2 regions of the Comamonas sp. C11 genome follow, and region 1 is predicted to be linked to the other one. Evidence: riboswitches for the same ligand, from Rfam matches in the RefSeq annotation. Region 1 holds a riboswitch; the other holds the start of a gene.

Region 1 (15,441 bases):
GTCTTGCCCGCGCCGTTGGGGCCGATGATGGCAAACACTTCCTGAGGGCGTACGTTAAAGCCCACGTTGTCCACGGCCAGCAGGCCGCCGAAGCGCATGCACAGGTCTTTGACTTCTAGCAAATACTCGCTCATGCGCTTGCCCTGCCTGTGGTTGTAGTTATTGAAATAATAGCGTTCAGGTGCTGCTTCATGACTTCACCTCCACTTGGTGTCGCTTCATGGGCAGCAGGCCCTGGGGGCGCCAGACCATCATCAAAATCATGACCAGGCCGAAGATCAGCATGCGGTATTCGGAGAACTCGCGTGCCAGTTCGGGCAGCACGGTCAGGATGATGGCAGCCACGATCACGCCCAGCTGAGAACCCATGCCGCCCAGCACCACGATGGCCAGAATCAGGGCCGACTCGATGAAGGTGAAGGACTCGGGATTGACGATGCCCTGGCGAGCGGCGAAGAAGGCGCCGCCGAAACCCGCGAACATTGCGCCCAGCGTGAAAGCCGAGAGCTTGATCTTCATGGGGTTGAGGCCCAGCGAACGGCAGGCGATTTCATCCTCGCGCAGTGCTTCCCAGGCGCGGCCTATGGGCATGCGGATCAGGCGGTTGCTGATGAACAGCGTCACCATGGCCAGCAGCAGGGCCATCAGATAGACGAAGATCACCATGTGCATGGAGTCGAACTCCAGACCGAAGAACTGATGAAAGGTCGTGCCATCCTCGGTCAGGGGCGAGCGGGTCATGGGCAGGCCCAGCACCGTAGGCTTGGGAATGCTGGAGATGCCGTCGGGACCGCCCGTGAAGCTGGTCAGATTGGTCAGCAGCAGGCGGATGATCTCACCGAAACCCAGCGTCACGATGGCCAGATAGTCACCGCGCAGGCGCAGCACGGGAAAGCCCAGCACAAAGCCGAACAGGGCCGAGGCAGCGCCGGCCAGCGGCAGCGCTTCCCAGAACGTCCAGCCAGCCCAGTGGAACAGCAGCGCATAGGTGTAGGCGCCCACGGCATAGAAGCCCACAAAGCCCAGGTCCAGCAGGCCGGCAAAGCCGACCACCACGTTCAGACCCAGGCCCAGCATGACGTAAATCATGGCCAGAGTCGCGATGTCGACGGCATTGCGGCCCGCGAAGAATGGCCAGGAGGCGGCCATCATCAGCACCACAAAGATGACGACGTTGCGTGTGCCGGACTTCATCTGCGGGACTGCCGGCAGATTGACCTTGGGCAGCTTGCCTGCGAGCAGGGGCTTGAGCATCTGCACGACGAAGATGGCAAGGCAAGCCCAGCCGGTCATGCTCCAGTCGGGAGTGATGATGGTGCGCACGCCGGCGCGTTCCAGGTGCAGGCTGAAGATGGGAGTGACGACGATGGCCGTCATCACGGTGGCGATCAGCGCATCGCGCAAAGCGGCAGAAAAGCTGTACTTCATCAGACTTTCTCCACTTCAGGTTTGCCCAGCAGGCCCGAGGGGCGGAACATCAGGATGGTCACCAGCAGGCCGAAAGCCACGATGTCCTTGTATTCCGACGAGATGTAGGCAGCAGCAAGGGTCTCGGCTACGCCCAGAATCACACCGCCCAGCATGGCGCCGGGGATGGAGCCTATGCCGCCCAGCACGGCGGCCGTAAAGGCCTTGATGCCGGCGAGGAAGCCGATGAAGGGATTGAGCTTGCCCACAGCCAGCGCAATCAGTACGCCGCCCACGGCGGCCAGCACGGCTCCCAGCACAAAGGTGAAGGAGATGACCTTGTTGGTATCTATGCCCAGCAGATTGGCCATGTGCATATCCTGAGCGCAGGCGCGCGAGGCACGGCCCATGCGCGAATGCTTGATGTACATGGTCAGCGCAATCATCAGCACCACGGTCACAGCGATGATGAGCACGCGGGTATAGGGGATGAAGACTTCGAAATTGCCCATGTGGAAATTGATGGCGCCCGGCAGCAGCGAGGGCACGGCCATATCGCGCGCGCCCTGGCCCAGAGCCACCCAGTTCTGCAGGAATATGGACATGCCGATGGCCGAGATCAGCGCTACCAGACGCGGGCTCTGGCGCACGGGCTTGTAGGCCACCTGTTCGACCACCAGGCCATAGACTCCGGTGACGAATACGGCCACCACCAGCATCAGGCCGATGATGGCCCATACGGGAAGGCCGCTTTGCGTGCCAATCGCCGAAAGCGTCACGAGGCCTATATAGGCCCCGATCATGTAGATGTCACCGTGTGCGAAATTGATCATGCCGATGATGCCGTAGACCATGGTGTAGCCAATGGCGATCAGGGCGTAAATGGCTCCGAGTGAGAGCCCGTTGAATAGCTGTTGTATCAGCTGGGGGAAAAAGTCTGACATGTAACGCCACCCTTGAAACAGGAAAAGGCCCGAGGGCCAGATAACAAACATCCGGAGACATGGCCCCTGCCATTGCCTCCGGAGAGAGTGGTGGAATTACTTGGCGAGCGATTTGCTGCCGTCCTTGTGCCACTGGAAGACCTGGAAATCGAAGGAGTTCAGGTCACCCTGCTTGTTCCAGGACACGGGGCCCAGCACGGTGTCCACGCCGGTGGTCTTGTGCATCCAGTCCGCCACCTTGGCGGGGTTGTCGCCAGCGGCCTTGATGGCGGCCAGCAGCGATTGAGTTGCGGCAAACGAGGTCAGCTGGAAGGCACCCGAAGCATTGCGCTTCTTGTCCTGGAAGGCCTTGACCACGGCAGCGTTCTTGGGGTTGGCGGCAAAGTCGGCGGGCAGGGTCACCAGCATGCCTTCGACGGCAGGGCCGGCAATGGCGTTGACTTCGGGGTTGCCCACGCCTTCAGGGCCCATCATCTTGACCTTCAGACCTTGCTCGGCAGCCTGACGCAGCAGCAGACCCATTTCGGGGTGGTAGCCGCCGTAATAGACAAAGTCCACGCCTGCGCCCTTGAGCTTGGTGATGACGGCGGAGTAGTCGCTGTCGCCTGCGTTGATGCCCTCAAACAGTGCCACGTCGATCTTGGCCTTCTTCAGGTCATCGCGCACGGAAGAGGCAATGCCCTGGCCGTAAGACTGCTTGTCGTGCAGCACGGCAACCTTTTTGGGCTTGAGCTTCTCGGCAATGAACTTGGCGGCTGCCGGGCCCTGCTGGTCGTCACGGCCAATGGTGCGGAAGATGAAGTGGTAGTTCTTGCCGTCGGTCAGAGCGGGCGAGGTGGCAGAAGGAGTGACGACCACCACGCCTTCGTTGTTGTAGATGGGCGCTGCGGCAATCGAGGCACCCGAGCAGACGGGGCCGACCACATAGCCGATCTTGCTGTTGACCACGCGGTTGGCAGCGACGGGGCCTTGCTTGGGTTCGCAGGCATCGTCCACGGGTACCAGCTCGATCTTCTTGCCATTGACACCGCCAGCGGCATTGGCCATTTCAACGGCGGTGGTGGCGCCTTCCTTGACCATGTCGCCGTACTGGGTCAGCGCACCGGTGGTCGGAATGACCAGGGCGATCTTGATTTGGGCATGCGCGGTAGACACCAAGGCGGCACCGGCCAGGCCCAGGGCGGCAACAACGGTTTGCATGCGGAACGGAATGCTCATGAGGACTTCCTTAATCTCGAGAGATGTTCGAAAAGCGCGATTGCTGCCATAGCAGTTCGCGCAAAGAAGCTCAGGTTAATCGAGTGGTCAACGAAGGCAACAGGGTATGCAGGGGCTGGTGCAGGCTTTCGGTTTTTGCTATGTCGTGCATAGCAGCTAGTACGCCAGGGCTATGGCGTGGCCTGCATTTGTGGTGTATATGCGCAGTCCATGCCTGAACTGTGCGACAAGTGTCTGCATCAGCGGTCTTTTTGTTCAGATTCCTGTCCTGCCTCAACGCAGTTCTGAAGGGTTTTCTGTTGCGGCGTGGCAACTTTGAGAGCTTGACGGATGCTGTCTATTTGAGGGGGATTAAAAAAGTGGATCGCTTCTTAGCTGCAGCAGTCCGCCGGTGACCGGGTGCACCAGCTCCAGTGCTGCCGCATGCAGCAACAGGCGTGGGCTGGCGCAGGCCACTGCTTCGCTGGCATATAGCGCATCGCCCAGCATGGGGTGGCCTATGGCCGCCATATGCAGGCGCAGTTGATGGGTGCGGCCCGTCAGCGGGCTCAGCAGAATCCGGGTGCGGGATATTCCTGGTTGAACGGTGTGCTCGATCACTCGCCACAGCGTCTGGCTGCTTTTACCGGTTTCGTGGCTGATGACACGCAGCGGCCGACGTTCCCAGTCGGCCGCAATCGGCAGGTCTATCAGTTGCCAGCCCCCGGCATCCGCTGCTTCGCTGTGCGCCTGCAACTCACCGGCCACTACGGCGATATAGCGCTTGTCGACCTTGCGTTCGGCAAAGGCCTGGCTGAGCTGGCGTTGGACGGCCGGATTGCGAGCCATGACGACCAGACCCGACGTGGCCTGATCGAGCCGGTGCACGACCAGCGCATCGCCGAAATGCTGATGGGCACGCAAGCTCAGGCAGTCTTGCTTGTCGGGGCCGCGACCGGGCACGCACAGCAGGCCCGAGGGCTTGTCAAGCACCAGCAGGTGCTCGTCTTCATACACACAGTTCAACGCACTCATTCAAACAGCTATCGATTGTTTCAGGGGTTGAGCAGTTCATGCACAGTGGCGCAGAACTCCTGCACATCGTTGGGCTTGTGGATCAAGGCCCTGGCTCCGGCTGCAATCGCCGCCTGCTCGATTTCGGCTGTCACATAGCCGGAGGCCAGTGCAACCGGCAGTTGAGGGTTGATCTGCAGAGTCTGCCTGAGAAGGTCCAGGCCGCTGAAGCCGGGCATGTTGTAGTCGGTGACTATGAGGTCAAAACGCTGTGGCTCCTCATGCAGGGCGGCCATGGCCTCATGAGGATCGGTAAAGCCCGAGACTTCATAGCCGCGACGGCGCAGCAGGCGCTGAAACAGAAAGACCAGAGCCTGATCGTCGTCCACATACATGACATGGCTGGCGCGCGTGGCCAGGACCGGTTCGGGCAGCGGGGCTTCGGGCTTGTCCATGCGCATGGGCGGCAGCGCACAGTGGCCGGAATTCGGGTCGCTGAGAGGAAAGTACAGCGTGAAGCAACTGCCCTGGCCCAGTTCGCTGTGCACATCGACAGCGCCGCCATGGGTGCGCATCACGCCATGTACGACCGAGAGGCCCAGGCCTGTGCCCTGGCCGACCGGTTTTGTGGTGAAAAAAGGCTCGAAGATGCGTCGCTGAGTCACGACGTCCATGCCGGGGCCGGAGTCCTGCACCATAAAGACCAGGTATTCGGCCACGGCCAGACCCAGGCGTTCGCATTGGTAGCTGTCGGGAGCAATGCGCATGGCCCGCATCTGGATGATGCCGCGATGACTGCCAATGGCCTGCATGGCGTTGTTGCAGAGATTGAACAGAGCCTGTTCCACCTGAGTGGGGTCTGCCAGCAGCGGCGGCAGATCGTTGGACTCCTGCACCTGCAGCTCTATGGAGGGAGGCAGAGTCACGCGCAGCAGGCGAGCCGTGTCGGACATGACTTCCTGCACCTGAACCGGACGGCGTTCGGGCAGGTCATTGCGGCTGAAGGTCAGAATCTGGCGCACCAGGTCGCGGGCCCGGCGACCGGCTTTTTCGATCTCGCGCAGGCTTTCCATGGCAGCCGGGTTGCCGCAGCTATCGGCCTTGGCCAGCTCCACATTACCCAGGATTGCACCCACGATGTTGTTGAAGTCGTGGGCAATCCCGCCGGCCATGGTGCCTACGGCCTGCATCTTGTGGGACTCGCGCAGCTGGGTTTCCAGCGCATTGCGCTGGGCTTCGGCGCGATTGCGGCTGGTCAGGTCGCGCGCAAAGATAGTGGTGGTGTCGCCGCTGCTGTGGTGCTCGAAGGAGACGCTGATTTCCATGGGAATCTCACGCCCCGACAGGGTCAGTCCCGTCATCTCGCCCAGCACGGCCTGTGTGGTCAGCGAGGAAAAAGCCAGTGCCCGGGCGGCATCGGGTAAAAAGCGCTCCAGCGGGCTGCCCAGGGCATCCTGAGGCGAGCACAGAAACAGGGCTGCCGCCGTGGGGTTGAAGACTGTGATGCGCTGATGCTGGTCGACGCAGATGATGGCGTCCAGCGCGGAGTTGATGACCGACTCCAGCCGTCTCTCGCTGGCATAAAGCTGCTGGTTGCGCTCTTGTAGCGCCTTGCGCTCGGCAAGCAGCGGGCCCTGATTGACAACGGCACACAAATACTGCCAGGTGGCCGGACCGTTTTGCTGGGGTACAACCACGCCGGCCACATGCAGGTCGCCGCAGAGCTCGAATTCTTCGGTGATCTGGAACAGAACCTCGTGTACCTCGGCGCGTCCCAGCGCTTTGGCCTGCTCGAAGGCCGTAGTCACGCGCTCTGCGTCGTTGGCATGCACAAAGGGCTTGAAGTTGATCAGCAACCGGTCTTTTTCGGTGGGCTGAAATGCGCGGTGAGCCATGGCATTGGCCTGGACCACCATATCGTATTCATCAACCACCAGCAGCGGCAGCGGAATGCTTGCAAACAGCGTTTCAAACCGCTCCGATGCGCTCTCGGCGACGGCCTGGCTGTAATTGAGCACCTCGTTTTGCAGCTCCAGCTCGTGCTGGTAGTTGCGCAATTCCGCCACCAGGGCCTGCAGCGGGTCTTCATCCTCCGGCACCAATGGCTGGATGTTGGCGCTCGGGCCCAGCGGGGCCGCTCCGGGGGCCAGCAGGGCATGCAGGGGCAGGCCGCCATCAATGACAGGCAGCAAGGGTGGGGGAGTGGGTTCAGAGGAGCTCATGAGACAGGCAGAAGACCTCTGCAGTGTAAGCCGGTCCCCGCACTTGACCTTGAAAAAGGCGGGCAGTCAACCGGTATTCAGGCAACTCGATGCTCGGTTTGGCGGCAGCAACGCAGAGTGCATTGATGTCGTGAATGCATTCACTGCCGGCGAACAGCGATGGGTTGGCAGGTGTTCGATATTGACTGAGCATGAAAAAGCCAGTGCGGCAGAGCGCACTGGCCTGGGGTGGAGAGCTTGGCTATCAGTCTTCGTAGGCGTCCATGGGCACGCAGCTGCAAAACAGATTGCGGTCACCATAGACGTTATCCACGCGGCCCACGGGGCTCCAATACTTGGCGCGGCGCAGGGCAGGCACGGGATAGGCGGCGGTTTCTCGGCTGTAGCCATGTTGCCAGTCGGCGGCAAGCAAGGACTCTGCCGTATGGGGTGCGTTCTTGAGCGGGTTGTCATCCCGGGGCAGTCTGCCGGCCTCCACTTCGGCAATCTCGGCGCGGATGGCGATCATGGCTTCGATGAAGCGGTCCAGCTCATGCAGGCTTTCACTCTCGGTCGGCTCCACCATCAGCGTGTTGGGCACGGGGAAGGACAGTGTGGGTGCATGGAAGCCGTAGTCGATCAGGCGCTTGGCCACGTCCTCGGCCATCACGCCGCAGCTTTCCTTGAAGTGGCGCAGGTCCACAATGCATTCATGGGCCACATGACCATACTCGCCCGCGTAGAGCGTGGGGAAGTGGTCCTTGAGGCGCGCGCTGATGTAGTTGGCGTTGAGGATGGCGGTCTCCGTCGCCAGTTTCAGGCCCGGTTCGCCCATCATGCGGATATACATCCAGCTGATTGGCAGAACGGCAGCATTGCCTAGAGGCGCTGCACTGACAGCGCCCACCTGGCGGACGTCGCCTGCGGTGGCATGCCCCGGCAGAAAGGGCACCAGATCTTCGACCACGCACACGGGACCGACGCCGGGGCCGCCGCCGCCGTGAGGAATGCAGAAGGTCTTGTGCAAGTTCAGATGGCTGACATCGCCGCCGAACTCGCCGGGCGCGGCAAGACCTACCAGGGCGTTCATATTGGCGCCGTCCACATAGACGCGGCCGCCATGGCTGTGCACCAGCTGGCACAGCTCCTTCACCTGGGTCTCGAACACGCCGTGCGTGCTGGGGTAGGTGATCATGATGCAGGCCAGATTGGCGCTGTGCTTCTCGCAGGCCAGCTTCAGGTCAGCCATGTCCACGTTGCCGTTGTCGTCGCACTTGGTGACCACGACCTGCAGGCCCACCATTTGCGCGCTGGCCGGGTTGGTGCCGTGGGCACTGCTGGGAATCAGGCAGATATTGCGGTGCGCCTCGCCGCGCGATTGATGGAAGGCCTTGATGGCCAGCAGACCCGCGTATTCACCCTGGCTGCCTGCATTGGGCTGCAGGCTGATGCCCGCGTAGCCCGTGGCCTGGCACAGCCAGTCGCGCAGTTGCTGGTCCAGCTCGGCATAGCCTTGCAGCTGGCTGGCGGGCGCAAACGGGTGGATGTCGGCGAACTCTGGCCAGGTGATGGGAATCATCTCGCTGGTGGCATTGAGCTTCATGGTGCAACTGCCCAGCGGGATCATGCTGCGGTCCAGGGCCAGGTCCTTGTCGCTGAGGCTGCGTATATAGCGCAGCATGGCGGTTTCGGAGTGATGGGTGTTGAAGACCGGGTGGGTCAGGTAGGCCGTGCTGCGCAGCAGGGATTCGGGGATCAGCGAGGTCGGGCCTTCGTCCATGGCCTCGATGGTGGGCAGCGCCTGACCCTCCTGGGCAAAGATGCTCCAGAGCAGCTCGACATCGGCCCGGGTCGTGGTTTCGTCCAGGCTGATGCAGAGATATTCATCCCAGGCCTTGCGCAGATTGACACCTCGGGATACGGCACGAGCCGCCAGGGCATCGGTCGCCTCCCGGGTATGCAGGCTCAGTGTGTCGAAGGCTGTGTCGTGGTGATGGGCGCTGAAGCCCAGCCGGGCCAGACCACGGCTCAGAATCGCCGTCAAGCGTGCCACCCGCTGGGCAATGCGCTTCAGCCCCTGGGGGCCGTGGTAGACGGCATACATGCTGGCGATCACGGCCGGCAGGACCTGGGCCGTACAGATATTGGACGTCGCCTTTTCGCGGCGGATATGCTGCTCACGTGTCTGCAGCGCGAGGCGGTAGGCGGGCTTGCCATGCACATCGACGCTGACACCCACCAGGCGGCCGGGCAGGCTGCGCTTGTATTCGTCGCGGCAGGCCATGAAGGCAGCGTGCGGGCCGCCTGCACCCATGGGCATGCCGAAGCGCTGGCTGTTGCCCACGACAATATCGGCATCCCACTCGCCGGGAGGTGTCAGCAGGGTCAGGGCCAGCAGGTCGGTGGCCACGATGGCGGCCGCCTGCTTGGCGTGAATGGCTTGCACGTCGGACTTCCAGTCCACGATCCAGCCGCTGGAGGCCGGGTACTGGATGACGGCGGCGAACAGGTCGCCAGCCAGAGCGGCCTCCCATTCCTGCTGGCTGTTGGCAATCACCACTTCGATGCCTATGGGTTGGGCGCGGGTCTCGATGACTTCAATCGTCTGCGGATGCAGATCGCCGGCCAGCACGATGCGATTGCTCCTGGATTTGACAGAGCGCCTGGCCAGCGTCATGGCCTCGGCGGCAGCCGTGGCTTCGTCCAGCATGGAAGCATTGGCGATAGGCATGCCGGTCAGGTCGGTCACCATGGTCTGGAAGTTGACCAGTGCCTCCATGCGGCCTTGTGAGATCTCGGCCTGATAGGGTGTGTAAGCCGTGTACCAGGCGGGGTTTTCGAGGATGTTGCGCAGGATGACGCCCGGCGTGTGCGTACCGTAGTAGCCCTGGCCGATAAAGCTCTTCAGCACCTGGTTCTTGCCGGCGATGGCCTTGAGTTCGGCCAGCGCCGCTGCTTCGGGAATCGGAGCCGGAAGATCCATGGGCCTGGCGCGAGCAATGGAGTCGGGCATCACATCGCGAATCAATGCGTCCAGCGTGGGCTTGCCGATGGCGGCCAGCATTTTTTGCTGCTCCTCGGCGTCCGGGCCTATATGCCGGGGGATGAATTCGTGGCTGTTTTCCAGCGCTTCCAGCGAAGCGACAGGGGCAGGAGGCGACATCAGCATGGGAGGGACCTATTCTCAAATACTGTGACTGACGGTTTGCATGCCAGGCATGCGTGAAAGCCGTATGCCTGAAGGCATACAGCCGGTGCTTCAAGCAGCGCTGGCTTGTTCCAGCGCGGTGTTCATCAGGGCCAGGCGTTCGCTTTCCTGGTCGGCATATTCCCAATCGGGATATTTGCTGCGTGCAACGGTGTTCAGCCATTGCTGGCAGGCCAGGGCAAGCAGGGCCTGCTTGTGCAGATCGGCATCGATGCTGCCCGTGATCTTGAGCTGACCAAAGGCTGTGGCCACGTGGGCGCGGCAGACCGAGAGGAGATAGCTCTGGTTCATGTCGTCGCTGGCCAGCCATTCGGCCTTGGCCGCATCGTCATGAGCCAGTATGTCCCTGGGCACGGGAAGATCCCAGTCGCATAGTTGCTGTTGCAGAAAGCGCAGGGTCTTGGCGGACTGGCCACCCGTCTGCTCCTGGTACCACTCTTCGAGTGAGGCCAGTGTGTCGCTGCCGTCATCGTTGCCGAAGGGGCTGAAGTCGTCACCGCAGTCGTAGAAGAAGTCCTGGGTCGCAATGCGCGCAAACGCAGGGTGGCTGGTCTCGCGGGCGAGACCGACTTCCGGATCGTCGAAATACAGAATGGTGCTCATGGCTGCATGCAAAAACGGCCTTCGCAATGCGAGGGCCGTTGATATGCTTAGTTGTCCTTGGCGAAATCGTTGTAGGCGGTCTCTTCCATCAGAGCTTCGAGCTCGCCCACATTGCTCATCTTGACCTTGAAGAACCAGCCAGCGGCCAGCGGGTCGCTGTTGGCCAGCGACGGGTCATCGCGCAGGGCTTCGTTGACTTCGACGATCTCGCCGGTCACGGGCATGTAGACATCGGCAGCGGCCTTGACGGACTCGACCACGCCAGCCACGTCGCCGGCCTGGAAGATGGAGCCCACGCCGGGAAGATCCACAAACACCACATCGCCCAGCGCATCCTGTGCGTGTACGGTGATGCCGACGATGGCGGCATTGGTGTCGGCGGCGTTGATCCACTCGTGTTCTTTGGAATACTTGATGCTCATGGAAAGCTCCAGATGGGGGGGGATTCAGGGGAATCGGGTGTTGTTTGAGAAAGGTCCAGTGCGCACTTTAGCGGTGTTCTGGCTGCTGTTTGGCAAACTGGCCCGTCTCATGCGCGGAGGCAGACTAGCCGCGGTGATAGCGGGTGGGAACGAATGGTGTGGCGACCACCTTCATGGGCACCGGCTTGCCGCGCACCACGGCGAAGATTTCCGTATCGATGGCGGCGTAGTCGGGCTCGACATAGGCCAGCGCCACGGGCTGGTTGAGCGTGGGACTGAGCAGGCCGCTGGTGATGTGGCCGATATGCTGTCCGTCCATGTTTTCCAGCACGGCGGGCTCGCGCACGGGAATGCGCTCCAGCGCGATCAAGCCCACGCGCTTGCGGCGCAGCGACTGAGGGTTCTGCAATTGCTCCAGCACGATGGCCGCACCGGGAAAGCCGCCCTCGCGCTCGCCGCCGCTGCGGCGCACCTTCTGCATGGCCCAGTTCAGCGAGGCTTCCACCGGGGTGGTGCTGGTGTCTATGTCGTTGCCGTACAGGCAAAGCCCGGCTTCAAGGCGCAGCGAGTTGCGCGCGCCCAGGCCGATAGGGGCCACCTCGGGCTGGGCCAGCACAGCTTCGGCAAAGGCTGTTGCCGCTTCGCCGGGAAGTGAGATTTCGAAACCGTCCTCGCCCGTATAGCCGCTGCGCGTGATGTAGAGCGCATGGCCCTGCCAGTCGAAGTGGTTGCCGGTCATGAAGACCAGTTGCGTCACTCCAGGAATCAGGCGCGAGAGGGCTGTGGCAGCTTGCGGGCCTTGCAGGGCCAGCAGGGCGCGATCGGGCAATGGGACGACCTCGCAGCAGCTACCGATGCGGTTCTGGATATGAGCGATATCCGCCTCTTTGCAGGCACCGTTGACGATGAGGAACAGATCATCGCCGCGGTTGACGAACATCAGGTCGTCGAGAATTCCGCCTTGTTCATCGAGCAGCAGGCCGTAGCGCTGCTTGTGCAGGCCCAGGTCCATGACATCGACGGGCATCAGTGATTCGAGCGCGGCGGCGGCATCGGGGCCGCGCAATAGCAACTGGCCCATGTGCGAGACATCGAACAGGCCGGCAGCCTTGCGCGTGTGCAGATGCTCGGCCATAAGGCCTTGAGGGTATTGCACGGGCATTGAGTAGCCGGCAAACGGCACCATGCGGGCACCCAGTTTCTGGTGCAGGGCAAACAGCGGTGTGGAACGCAGATCGGAAGAAGTGTCAGCAGCAGTCACAGGCAAGCGCTCCGGTGGTCAAAACCAAATGAGTGGCCATGCATGACGGGGCCATGCTTGGCGGGCTTGCCCTGCTGTCCGCTTTACCTGAGAGATTCACTGCCTTTGTTTTCGCGGGCAGCTTGCTCCTTCGGTGGATGCTGGCACACATACGAAATGACGGCCTGCATCTCTCTCCAGCAAGGGACGCTGCAGGTTTGCACACCTGCAGCGCTTGTCAGTCCTTTTGCCTGAGCGTTTTGACTCCGGGTGGGGGTCTGCGCCTTCGGCGGTGCGGTGCAGCTTCAGCTGCAGGCACTCTCTCCTGACGCTGGCGATTTTAGCGGTGGGCAAGGGGCTTGCACCACCGAATCGTGCGGATTTTGGGGTTTTCGAGCACAGTTCGTCCGGATTGGGTCTGTGTACTCACCGTGTCTCGGTATTCAAGGACGGAGATTCTGGGGATTCGATCTCCTGGCGCGGAAACACCAGTTGGTAGGGCTGCTCGAAGCAGGCAGTCACGGCCTGGCCCTGGCGCATGCCGGGCTTGAATTTCCAGCGCTCGAGCGAGCGCATGATGGACTTCACGATGCGGGGATCGGTATCGGCGGGCTGATAGGCCACACGGCCGAGTTCGCCCTGAGCAGTGACCTCCAGGCGGAAGATCACCATGGTTTCCAGTCCTTGAGGAAACCAGCTGGCACTGATGATCGGCGTGGTGTGGCGGCGTGGCTGTGGTTGCCGATCGAGCTGGGCGACGGGTGTGCAATCTGCCTTGATCCATGCAGGCCATTCCATGCTCTGTGACCGCCTGTGCTGCGTGTCCAATGGCGGAGCCGGCGCAGGCTCCGGCCGCTCGGAAACCGTGCTCGCGGTGCCGGCGCCCGGAGGCAGCTTGGTCCGACTGCCATCGGAGAGGTGGGAGCAGGCACTGAGCAGCAAGGCGGTCAGTGACGCGGCGCAGGCTGCGCCAAGGTGTGAAATGCGCGAAATGTCCATGAGGGCATTGTCGGCCATGTCGGCAGCATTTCAGGGTTGCGCAGGGCGCAGGTCCAGTTCCTTGATATCGGCCTCGGCGCAGGCGCGCCACCAGGCCGAGCCCGCATGCGGAGCGCCCAGGTCCAGGCGCTCGCCCATCATGGGCGTGGCGATCTCTATGCCGTGCTGCCTGCCCAGACTCATAATCTGCTCGAAGGGGTCCCACCAGGCATGCATGGCCAGGTTGAAAGTGCCGTTGTGTATGGGCAGCAGCCATTGGCCGCCGAGATCCCGGTGTGCCTGCACGGTCTGGGCCGGATGCATATGGACATAGGGCCAGTGGGCATCGTAGGCGCCGGTCTCCATCAATGTGACATCGAAGGGGCCGAAGTGCCTGCCGATTTCGGCAAAACCGTCGAAGTAGCCGCCATCGCCGCTGAAGAAGACGCGCAGCGGCCTGTCGGCCTGGTGATCTTCTATGGTCCAGGATGCCCATAGCGTGCGGTTGCCGTCGCGCAGGCTGCGTCCCGAGAAATGCTGGGCCGGCGTGGCCGTGAAACGCAGGCCGTCGAACTCGCTGCCTTGCCACCAGTCGTGCTGCACGATCTTGTCGGCCGGCACGCCCCAGGCTGCCAGTCTGTCTCCCACTCCCAAAGGGCACAGAAAAACGCCTACCTTGGGCGCGAGCACGCGGATGGTGGCGCGGTCCAGATGGTCGTAGTGGTCATGCGAGAGCAGCACGCCGCGCAAGGCAGGCAACTCGTCCAGGGCAATCGGCGGGGCATGGAAGCGCTTGGGGCCGGCAAACGGCAGTGGGGAGGCTCGCTCGGAAAACACGGGGTCCGTCAGCCACCAGCCGCCGCGCAGCTTCATCAGCAAGGTCGAATGGCCCAGGCGATAGAGGCTGCGCTCGGGCGCGAGGTTCAGCTCGGCCGTGCTCAGTGGCAAAACGGGCAGTGCCTTGCCTGGCTGGGAATCGGCCGGCTTGTTGAATAAGAACTTCCATAGCGTCCCGGCATCGGGCTTGGGACTGTTGGCAGGACGTGGATACGTGTTGCGAAAGCGCCCGCCGGAATACTGGGGCGAGTCCTCGTAGTCGGAGATGGAGGTGGAGAGACTTGGTTTGCGAAACAAGATCAGGCGCCTTATTGAGCATTGGCCGCAGTTTGGGACGGTTTGCGGCGCTGCAAGAGCAGGATTGCAAGAGGCCGTATCGCCGGGACGGCCATTCCAATGATCCGACGGGGTGAATGCGACACTCGCTGTCTGAGGAGCAAATGCACATGAATCCCATGGTTCACAATCTGGAGAGCATGCTGGCGGCCGGCAAGGACGGTGCGCTGCTGCGCTATACCCTGGGCAAGGCCTATGCCGACGACGAGCAGATGGCCGTGGCGCGCGAGCATCTGCGCAAGGCCACGGCACTGGATGCCGAATACTCCGTCGCCTGGAAGCAGCTGGGCAAGGTGGAGCTGGCGCTGGGCGATGCGCAGGCGGCGCGAGCCGCCTGGCAGCAAGGGTTGAGCTGTGCCCTGGCCAGGGGCGATACCCAGGTCGTCAAGGAGTTGCAGGTTTTCCTGCGTCGCTTGACACCGGCATCAAAATCTGCGTTTGCAAGGGCAATACTTTGACCGGGAAACTGGATTACATTATAACCTGTTCAGGTATTATGACCCTGATATAGGACGGTTTACGCAGCAGGATCCGATTGGGTTGGCGGGGGGGGGGATTTGTATGCGTATGCACCGAATCCCCTTACTTGGATTGATCCGTTGGGGCTGAAATGCTGGAGTACAGCGAAGAAAGATTTCTGGAAAAATGAAGCGAAAACAAATCCCCATAAATATTCGCAGAAGAATCTAGAATTGATGAGTCAGGGTAACGCATCCTAAGATGCGGGTGCAGGTTTATAATAAAACAAAGGGATTATTGAGACAAAAGATATCCGAATGGAGATTCACCACAAATATTTACCACAGCGTAGTGGTTCTCCTAAAGCGCATGAAGTTTGGAACCTTGAACCGACAACGCCGTGGGGCCATGCTTCGATGGATCCATATAGGCATACGGGTTATGACTTAATTAAGATTATAAAAGGGACCAACTCATGGTAACGACTATTGATTTAAGAGAGTTCGTGAAAACAGATAGTTATATTAACTTGCTCAACAAGGTTACTGTTGACCTTTCGTTGAACGTAAATCCTGAGATACCACCAAGCCAAGTA
Region 2 (7,947 bases), 1.2 Mb from region 1:
TGAGACCAGCAGCCCTGGTTGTAGTAGAGCGTGATCGCGGCCGTCTTGTTCTGTGCCTTCACGATGTTGTAGGCATTGGTCATCTTCGCCACCACATCGGCATTGGCCCCCAGCCACTCGCCGTTGACCTCGTTGGCTACTTCCCAGATATCCACTACATCCGACAACGCATTGAGGTATTGATTAGTCCGTTGAATGTACGCATCCACGCTGTACTGCTTGACGTAGTACGAGTCCAATATCTCACCCATCACATAGGAAACCTTGGAGATTTCCACTGCTGGCTTGCGGTAATAGTCCGGGTTCACGAACTCATCGAAGACGATGCGCGTGGTAGGCCGGTAGGCCAGCGACGACAGGCTGCGCGTGATGTCGCCAAGCCTGCTCACATCATCCACGGTGACACCGTAGATGGGAGTCGGGACTATGCGGCCCGAGGGTACGTTGGTCTGAGCAGATACTACGGAGCACAGGGAGGCAATGCAGAATGGGATAACCGCTTTCATGCGGTATCCCCCAATGAAGGGTTCAATGAATTTTTTCACTTGGATCAATATGAATCGAGGCATGGCAAGGGCAGGATGTGACTGCTTCTAGCTGGTAGCACCAGCTCAGACCGACCCTCAGTTGACTCTCGATAATTAGCTAAACGGACGACTTTAGTCCATGAAGTTTGGCTAACAGTAGCCAAATGAAACGAAACACGTTCCATGGGCCAGCGCACATATCGAGTTCACGGCTACTCGGCCCTTGTTGACGCGCTCAATGCTTTGCGGCAGCTACCAGTCAATGAGTTGATTGCCAGAGTTGATGTGCCAGCCTGGGTAACGTGGGTGAGCCATCTACATGAAGCGTTACGTGTGTTGCCTACGATATGGGTCGTTTACAAAAATGAGCGCATCGAGGAAATTGTCATCGTGCGGTTGCCAGTCGGATGATATGAACCGTGCTTTATGTGGTCACTTGTCCTTCGCTTCGCAGTCCGCTTTTGGCCGAGAGTTCCATTTCACTCATGTCCCCAAAAACAGTTACTGGATGACTTGCCGTTCACATCGAGCGCCTGCTCCGGGGACTCATGTGGACCTCACGCTCCCGGCCAAGAACAGTCGGTCAGAGGTTTTTCCAAGCCGACCGGCTCTCAATACTTCAAGCTCACCAGCTGACCTATAGGGGAAGCTGAATTCAAGCGCAATCAAACCACTGCCAAAAGAGCCTTCTTCAGTCGCAAAGTGCTAATTAACCGACCTTTGGGTGCTTATGCCAGAAGGGAAGGAAACGGGCGCTTACCGCAATGCGGCTATCGCCGCCTGCAAGCGCTTCGGGCGCAAACGATGCAAGTGCCAGAGTGGGTATCACCGATGCAGCCTGGTGGAGACCAGGAGCCACTGCATCAAGCGACTCGGTGAACAGATGATGTCACGTACGCTCGAGCGGCAGGTCAAAGAACTTCATATCCGAGCCGCTCTTTTCAATCGGTTCACTGAGCTGGGCTGCCCGCAGACGATGGCTGCGGCATAGCCACGTCTGGGGTCATGGGTAGTATGGCCCGGCGCTGATTTATGAAACAACACCATGCACCTAGAGACATGCCCAGTTATAAGATACATAATTAATGAATCTTATGTACAGCTACGACAGCGAAAGGAATTGTGCAATGAGGATTCATGAGCTTTGCACTGAAGAGGAAGTCGTCAGCTTGGTGCACTCCTTCTATGCGCGAATACGCCAGGACGAGGTGCTCGGCCCCATCTTCGATGCACGTATAGCGGACTGGGACCATCATCTGACCAAGCTGGTGGATTTCTGGTCGGCCATTTTGCGACGCACAGCACGCTTTTCAGGGGCCCCTATGCCCAAGCATGCTGCGCTACCGGGTCTAAGCCAAGAGCTGTTTGAGCGCTGGCTGGGCCTGTTCGAGATCACGCTGGCCGAGCAACCCAACCGCGCCATGGCCGATCAAGCGTGCCAGGCGGCGCGCCGTATTGCACAGAGCCTGTGGTCGGGCTACCAGATGAGCCGTGATCCCAAGGCACTACCGGCGGTGGTGAGCCATGTCTGAGCTGCTGCAGATCGAGGAGCCGATGGGGTCTGTGCCCAAACCCAAGACACCTGCACCCCAGTGGAAAGCCTTACTGGAGCTTGGCTTCAGGCCCTTGTACATGGCCGGTTGTCTGTGGGCTGCGGTGTCGGTCGCGCTGTGGGTGTTCGCGCCACAGTGGCTTGCGGGGCGTTTGGGCGGCGTGCTGTGGCATGCGCACGAGATGCTGTGGGCCTTTGTGGCGACGATTGCCGTGGGCTTTCTGCTCACGGCGGCTAGCAACTGGACTGGAAGCAACCCTATTCAGGGCCGGGCGCTGGGCGGGTTGTGCGCACTGTGGCTGCTGGCGCGCGCGGGTTTCCTGGTGGTGGGTGATACAGCTTTTGCTTTTGCCGTAGTGTGTGAACTGCTGTTTTTCGCCTCCGCTGCCGTAGTGCTGGGCTGGGTGATCTATGCAGCACGCAGCCGACGCAATTACGGCCTGCCGCTGCTGGTGTCGGGTCTGGGCGTGGCCGATGCACTCTTTCTGCGCTCGGTATGGCAAGGCAGCGACTACGCAACGCTGATGCATTACCTCTATACAGGGCTGCTGTGCATGGCTGTGATTGCACTACTGGTGGCGCGGCGCGTTATTCCATTCTTCGCGATGCGGGCGGTGACGGATCTGCAGATTCCCATGCACACGGCCAGCGGGCAGTGGCAACTCTGGGCTGGCGTGCTTGGCATTGTCTGCCTGTTGCTGGGATGGGTGCCGGGTATGGTGGCCGCATTGGCTGTCACGGGGCTGATCACCCTATGGCAGGTGTTGGCCTGGAAACCCTGGGCTGTGCGTCAGGTGCCGTTGCTGTGGATTCTGTATCTGGGTCATGCGGCCTTGGGCACGGGCCTGCTGGTGGCATCGCTCCAGGCGAGCAGCTGGGTACTGCGCTTGGCATGGCCAGTCCATGTGATCGGCGTGGCCGGCTTTGCAGTGCTGATAATCGGCATGGTGACACGTACGGCTTTGGGCCACCTGGGGCGACCATTGCGCGCCGATGGGAGCATCGTGGTCATGTATGCGCTGGTGCTTGCCGCCGCTTTGTTGCGCCTGCTGGCACTTCTGCCTGCGGGGCTCCCCCAAGCCGCACTGCATGCCTCGACGCTTGCATGGGTGCTGGCCTTTGCTTTGTACCTGTGGCGATTTGTACCCTTGCTGATTCGGCCGCGCCTGCCACCAGCTGGACTCTCAGCGGCTCAGCCCTCAGGACATGTCGCCAGCAAGTCCAGAAAATCTGTTTGAACGAGATCACTCAATGCGTCTAACCCTGATGACCGACTATGCGCTGCGGCTGCTCATGCATGTAGCCCAGCGGCCAGAGCGCCTGTGCACGATTTCCGAGGTTGCGCAGGCTTATAGCATTTCCGAGCCAAATCTGATGAAAGTCACGCATCAACTGGCCCTGCAGGGTTGGATAGAGACGATACGTGGAAAGGGAGGCGGCATGCGCCTCGCCCGTGAACCAAAGCAGATCCATATCGGTACAGTGATACGTGGACTAGAGTCCGACTTCACGCTGGTGGAATGCTTTGGCAACGACAACCGGTGCACGCTGACCGGCGACTGCCGCCTCGCTGGCATGTTGCAAGGAGCTCTGCACAGCTTCATGGCGCATCTGGATGGCTTCACTCTTGCGGACCTGATACCGCCAACGTCTGCCAGCGCAGTGCCATTGATTCCTGCCATCCGACTGACAAGAAAGGAGGCCCAGACATGAGCTATGGCCTGCTGATCACACTACACCTGCTGGCCGCCGTGGCGTTTGCAGGCACAGTGTTCTTCGAAGTCGTGCTGCTCGCCAACGTGCACAGCCGAGTGCCGAAGCAGCACATGCTCCCCGTGGAGCAGGCGCTGGGGACACGCGCCACCGCCGTCATGCCCTGGGTGTTGCTAGTGCTGTATTCTGCGGGAGCAGGCTTGGCCTGGCAGCACCGCTCGGTACTGGCGCACCCCTTGGCCAGCAGTACAGGCATGCTGATGGTGCTCAAGATTGCGCTGGCGCTTAGCGTTCTTGCGCACTTCGCCAGCGCCATGTGGTGGCGCCGCCAAGGGCAACTCAATGGGCGACGCTCGCACCGATTGCATCTGAGCGTGTTCTGCCATGTGCTGGTCATTGTCTTGCTGGCCAAGGCCATGTTCTATCTGCACTGGTAAGAGCCTAGCGACAGATGCCAAGCGGCTGCATCCAAATGCGTCATGGCAGACTTTCTCCTTGATCAGAGAGGAGTCTGCCAATTCAATATCCAAAGAACTCCTCACTACGCACATCGTCCTCATCAATACCGGCTGATATCAGCAACCGCTGCATTGACGCAACCATGGAAGGTGGGCCAGCAACATAAAAGATCGGATTAGCCAAGCCCTCAATGGCCTGCTGGAGCCACTCTCTATCGATCGTTTGTGTATCACCACTCCAATCCACGGCAGAGTGCGCCATATCCGTCATGGTGGCCTTGAGCCGGAATTTTGGATTCTTCTTTTCGAGAGCTTGAAGCTCAGAGAGAAACGCCGAATCTTCTGGACGACGATTGGAATACAGCAGAAGCAAATCCTGCTGTGACTGCTGCATTGCAGCGTTTCGCAGCATGCTCATGAACGGCGTCACGCCAATCCCACCGGCGATGAGCACACCCGCTCGCGCGGTGTTTTTGTGCAAGGTAAGCGAACCAAATGGTCCATCGATATCCAACTCAGCACCTACAGGCAGAGCTCCCAAAGCGCGTTTGTAAACGCTGTCCCTCATCCTCGTAGCAAACACTAGTTCACTCTCGTGTGGCGCGCTGACAATGGAGAATGCGTGACATCGCTCCTCTTTACTCTCCCCTGGGACCGCGCCCGGCAGCTGGATTTCAAACGCCTGTCCAGGACGGAAATCAAACCCCGCCGGTTTGGCGAGATGAAATGCCATCGTACCCTGCGCAACCTCCTCGCGTTCGAGGATTTTGCTGTGCTCTGTGCCCATGATTCACTCCTTCGCAATCGATGGATCTACACATTGGATGCGTCCAATGGAGTAAATATTCCCGTCAATCGATACCCACCGTGAGAAACGGGTCGAAATGGGCACTCTCATTGAACCGACCACCTCAGCCTGCTATGGCCGCGTTCGGCCAGAAGCAGCCCCGTTCAGCTTGATAGTGCAAACTCTCACCGAGCTTTGAACTCCCCCCCACTCAGGCTTGCAATCAAGTCGGCTTTAGGCTGACCTGAGTCACTCACAGACCCATGCCGAAGCGGCGGCAATCGCCAACACCAGTTGCTGCACGCCGCCTGTCCTTAACAGCTGTTTTACGCTCCAAGCCGGCTGTTCGAATCGCATGGCCGCCACGTACCGGCTCAAAGGGCCGCTTCTGCGTGCCACGACAGGTTCGTGTCTTCCCCAAGCAGTCTGTCAACGCCTGAAGAATGAGCGAGCCTTCGAGAGCACCGCTTGTCATGGCGGGCGGCTTGACAGACGAAAACGCAGACTTGCGCGAGCCACGGCGGGTTCAGACTGGGCCTCCGCGCCCCAGCTCGGCAGCCGCAGAACCACATTAATACAGGTATTAACCCGAATAAAGTCGCTGAAACTGGCTAGAATCGCGCCCATCCTGCGGGAGAGCGGAGCCTTTCGAGGGTTCCCGCCGAAGGCGCAAACTCCCATAATCGCTCAGGCAATAAGTACCGCAGGTGGGTCTGACAGGACCCGGATATCGCCAACTGGAGAGCAGCCCGCAACCACAAGTCTGCAGGGCTCACCGAAGGGGCAAGCATGTCCACCGCGAAGGTGCTCATGCGCAACTCTCAGGTAAAAGGACAGCGGGAGAGGCAAGCCGGACACTCCCGCCGATGTGAGTGGCTGGTCTATTTTCAAGTGCCTTCATGCTTCCTTCCGTCTCTTTGCTGGACTCGTTCCAGGCCTCCAACTTCACCGTCATGCTGGTCATCTATCTGGTGGCCATTACCGCCGAAGCCATGTCCGGCGCACTCGCCGCAGGGCGGCGAAATATGGATATCTTTGGTGTCGTCGTCATCGCCTTCGTCACTGCCCTGGGCGGCGGCACCATCCGCGACATGGTGCTGGGCCACTACCCCATCGGCTGGACCCAGCACCCTGAATATGTGTATCTGGTCATCAGCTTCGGTCTGCTGACCACTGTGATTGCACGCCATATGCACAGGCTCAAGCAGGTGTTTCTGCTGCTGGACGCCATGGGTCTGATCGCCTTTTCGCTGATTGGCTGCAATACCGCGCTGGAGCTGGGCTACCCCACCATCGTCATCATCATGGCCGGCATGATTACCGGCATCAGCGGCGGCATCTTGCGCGATGTGCTCTGCAACCAGGTCCCCGTGGTGTTCCGCCGCGAGCTGTATGCGAGCGTGTCGCTGTCCGTATGCCTGATGTTCCTGGGCCTGCGCTATCTGGATGTCAGCCCCAATATCAGCACCATCGTGTGTTTTGCCGGCGGTCTGGCCTTCCGTCTTGCCGCCATTCGTTTCAAATGGCGCCTGCCGGTTTTTTCGTACCAGCAGCGCTGGGAGTGATCGAGACTCCCCCTCTCTTGCTACGCAGGGCGGCCCTTGCTTGGCTGCTCTGACCTAGACTGCGCCATGCGTTACCCATGTAGTTTCACTTTCCATGTCTGAACCCATCACATGGATGCCGGATGGCACCCCCTACAACACCCGATTTGGCGATCGCTATCACAGCGAGCTGGGCGGCCTTGACCAGGCCCGCCAGGTTTTTCTCGGTGGCTGCGAGCTGCCAGCCGCCTGGGCTGATACAGCGCAGTGGCGCATTCTGGAAACCGGCTTTGGCTTCGGACTGAACTTCCTCGTCACCTGGTCGGCATGGAAAGCCGACCCCAGACGCCCGCGCATTCTGCATTTTGTCTCGGTGGAGGCCTACCCTGTCTCGCGCGAGGATCTGCTCGCGTTTTTGCCGGCCGATGAGGAGCTGCGCCCGCTTGGCGAACAACTGGCCGAGCAATGGTGGGGACTGCTGCCCGGCGTGCATCGCCTCTCGTTTGACGACGGCCAGGTGCTGCTGACGCTCTATATAGGCGATGCCAGGACCATGCTGCGCAAGCAGCAAATGACGGCGGACAGCGTGTATCTGGATGGCTTCTCTCCCCAGCTCAACCCCGAGATGTGGGATGAAGATGCCATGAAGAACATTGCCCGCCATTGCCGCCGGGGCACGCAGCTTGCCACCTGGTGCGTGGCCGGCCATGTGCGCCAGGCGCTCAAGGCCCAGGGTTTCGAAGTCAAGAAGCACGCTGGCGTGCCGCCCAAGCGCCATAACCTGCATGCAGCCTACAACCCGGCATGGGAGCCGCGCCATCGCCCGGACGGCCTGCCTGCGCCCGTGGGCCAGGCCGGCCACTGCCTGGTGCTGGGTGCGGGCCTGGCGGGTGCTGCCGCTGCTGCCAGTCTGGCCAGGCGCGGCTGGGAAGTGACGGTGCTGGATGCGGCGGCCGAGCCTGCGGCAGGAGCTTCAGGCCTGCCAGCCGGCTTGTTTTGCCCGCATATTTCGCCCGATGACAGTGTTCTATCGCGCTTGTCCAGAAGTGGCGTACGCACAACGCTACAAAATCTGCAGCAACTGAGCCAAGCGCAAAAGTTGCATCCAGCCCAGGACTGGGCCCATGGCGGCGTGCTCGAGCACGACCTGAACGAGCCCTCCCATCTGCCCAAGTCATGGCTGCAGCCCGGAAGCGAGACCTACCCCTGGGGCCTGCACTGGAGCGCGCCCGTGCAGCCGGCTCAGCTGGCTGCGGCCCATCTGCCCGCAGACAGTCAGGCCGTCTGGCATGAGCAGGCTGGCTGGGTGCGCCCCGCACAACTGGTGCGCGCGCTGGTGCAAGCCCCCGGTATTCATTGGCAAGGC

The links. Region 1 has a riboswitch for glycine ahead of gcvT (glycine cleavage system aminomethyltransferase GcvT). Riboswitches for the same ligand answer to the same signal wherever they lie in the genome.
Region 2: another riboswitch for glycine. It lies ahead of NOX35_RS17475 (trimeric intracellular cation channel family protein); the one in region 1 lies ahead of gcvT (glycine cleavage system aminomethyltransferase GcvT).

The regions. Positions count from the first base shown of each region.
Region 1 is NZ_CP101743.1:2,649,454-2,664,894, forward strand. Features, by position in the region: gene livG (high-affinity branched-chain amino acid ABC transporter ATP-binding protein LivG) at 1-134, opposite strand, end outside; gene NOX35_RS12110 (high-affinity branched-chain amino acid ABC transporter permease LivM) at 190-1,428, opposite strand; gene livH (high-affinity branched-chain amino acid ABC transporter permease LivH) at 1,428-2,351, opposite strand; gene NOX35_RS12120 (branched-chain amino acid ABC transporter substrate-binding protein) at 2,448-3,569, opposite strand; gene NOX35_RS12125 (pseudouridine synthase) at 3,921-4,583, opposite strand; gene NOX35_RS12130 (PAS domain-containing sensor histidine kinase) at 4,604-6,784, opposite strand; gene gcvP (aminomethyl-transferring glycine dehydrogenase) at 7,029-9,932, opposite strand; gene NOX35_RS12140 (MolR family transcriptional regulator) at 10,023-10,574, opposite strand; gene gcvH (glycine cleavage system protein GcvH) at 10,622-10,996, opposite strand; gene gcvT (glycine cleavage system aminomethyltransferase GcvT) at 11,121-12,257, opposite strand; glycine riboswitch at 12,322-12,447, opposite strand; glycine riboswitch at 12,466-12,574, opposite strand; gene NOX35_RS12155 (hypothetical protein) at 12,663-13,253, opposite strand; gene NOX35_RS12160 (MBL fold metallo-hydrolase) at 13,266-14,348, opposite strand; gene NOX35_RS12165 (hypothetical protein) at 14,498-14,845, shown strand; partial or broken gene NOX35_RS12170 (RHS repeat-associated core domain-containing protein) at 14,814-14,995, shown strand; gene NOX35_RS12175 (hypothetical protein) at 15,352-15,441, shown strand, end outside.
Region 2 is NZ_CP101743.1:3,809,142-3,817,088, forward strand. Features, by position in the region: gene NOX35_RS17435 (hypothetical protein) at 1-506, opposite strand, end outside; gene NOX35_RS17440 (hypothetical protein) at 711-938, shown strand; partial or broken gene NOX35_RS17445 (IS5/IS1182 family transposase) at 1,282-1,518, shown strand; gene NOX35_RS17450 (group III truncated hemoglobin) at 1,655-2,059, shown strand; gene NOX35_RS17455 (NnrS family protein) at 2,052-3,317, shown strand; gene NOX35_RS17460 (Rrf2 family transcriptional regulator) at 3,331-3,792, shown strand; gene NOX35_RS17465 (CopD family copper resistance protein) at 3,789-4,229, shown strand; gene NOX35_RS17470 (ferredoxin--NADP reductase) at 4,312-5,037, opposite strand; glycine riboswitch at 5,659-5,751, shown strand; glycine riboswitch at 5,765-5,884, shown strand; gene NOX35_RS17475 (trimeric intracellular cation channel family protein) at 5,937-6,602, shown strand; gene mnmC (FAD-dependent 5-carboxymethylaminomethyl-2-thiouridine(34) oxidoreductase MnmC) at 6,718-7,947, shown strand, end outside.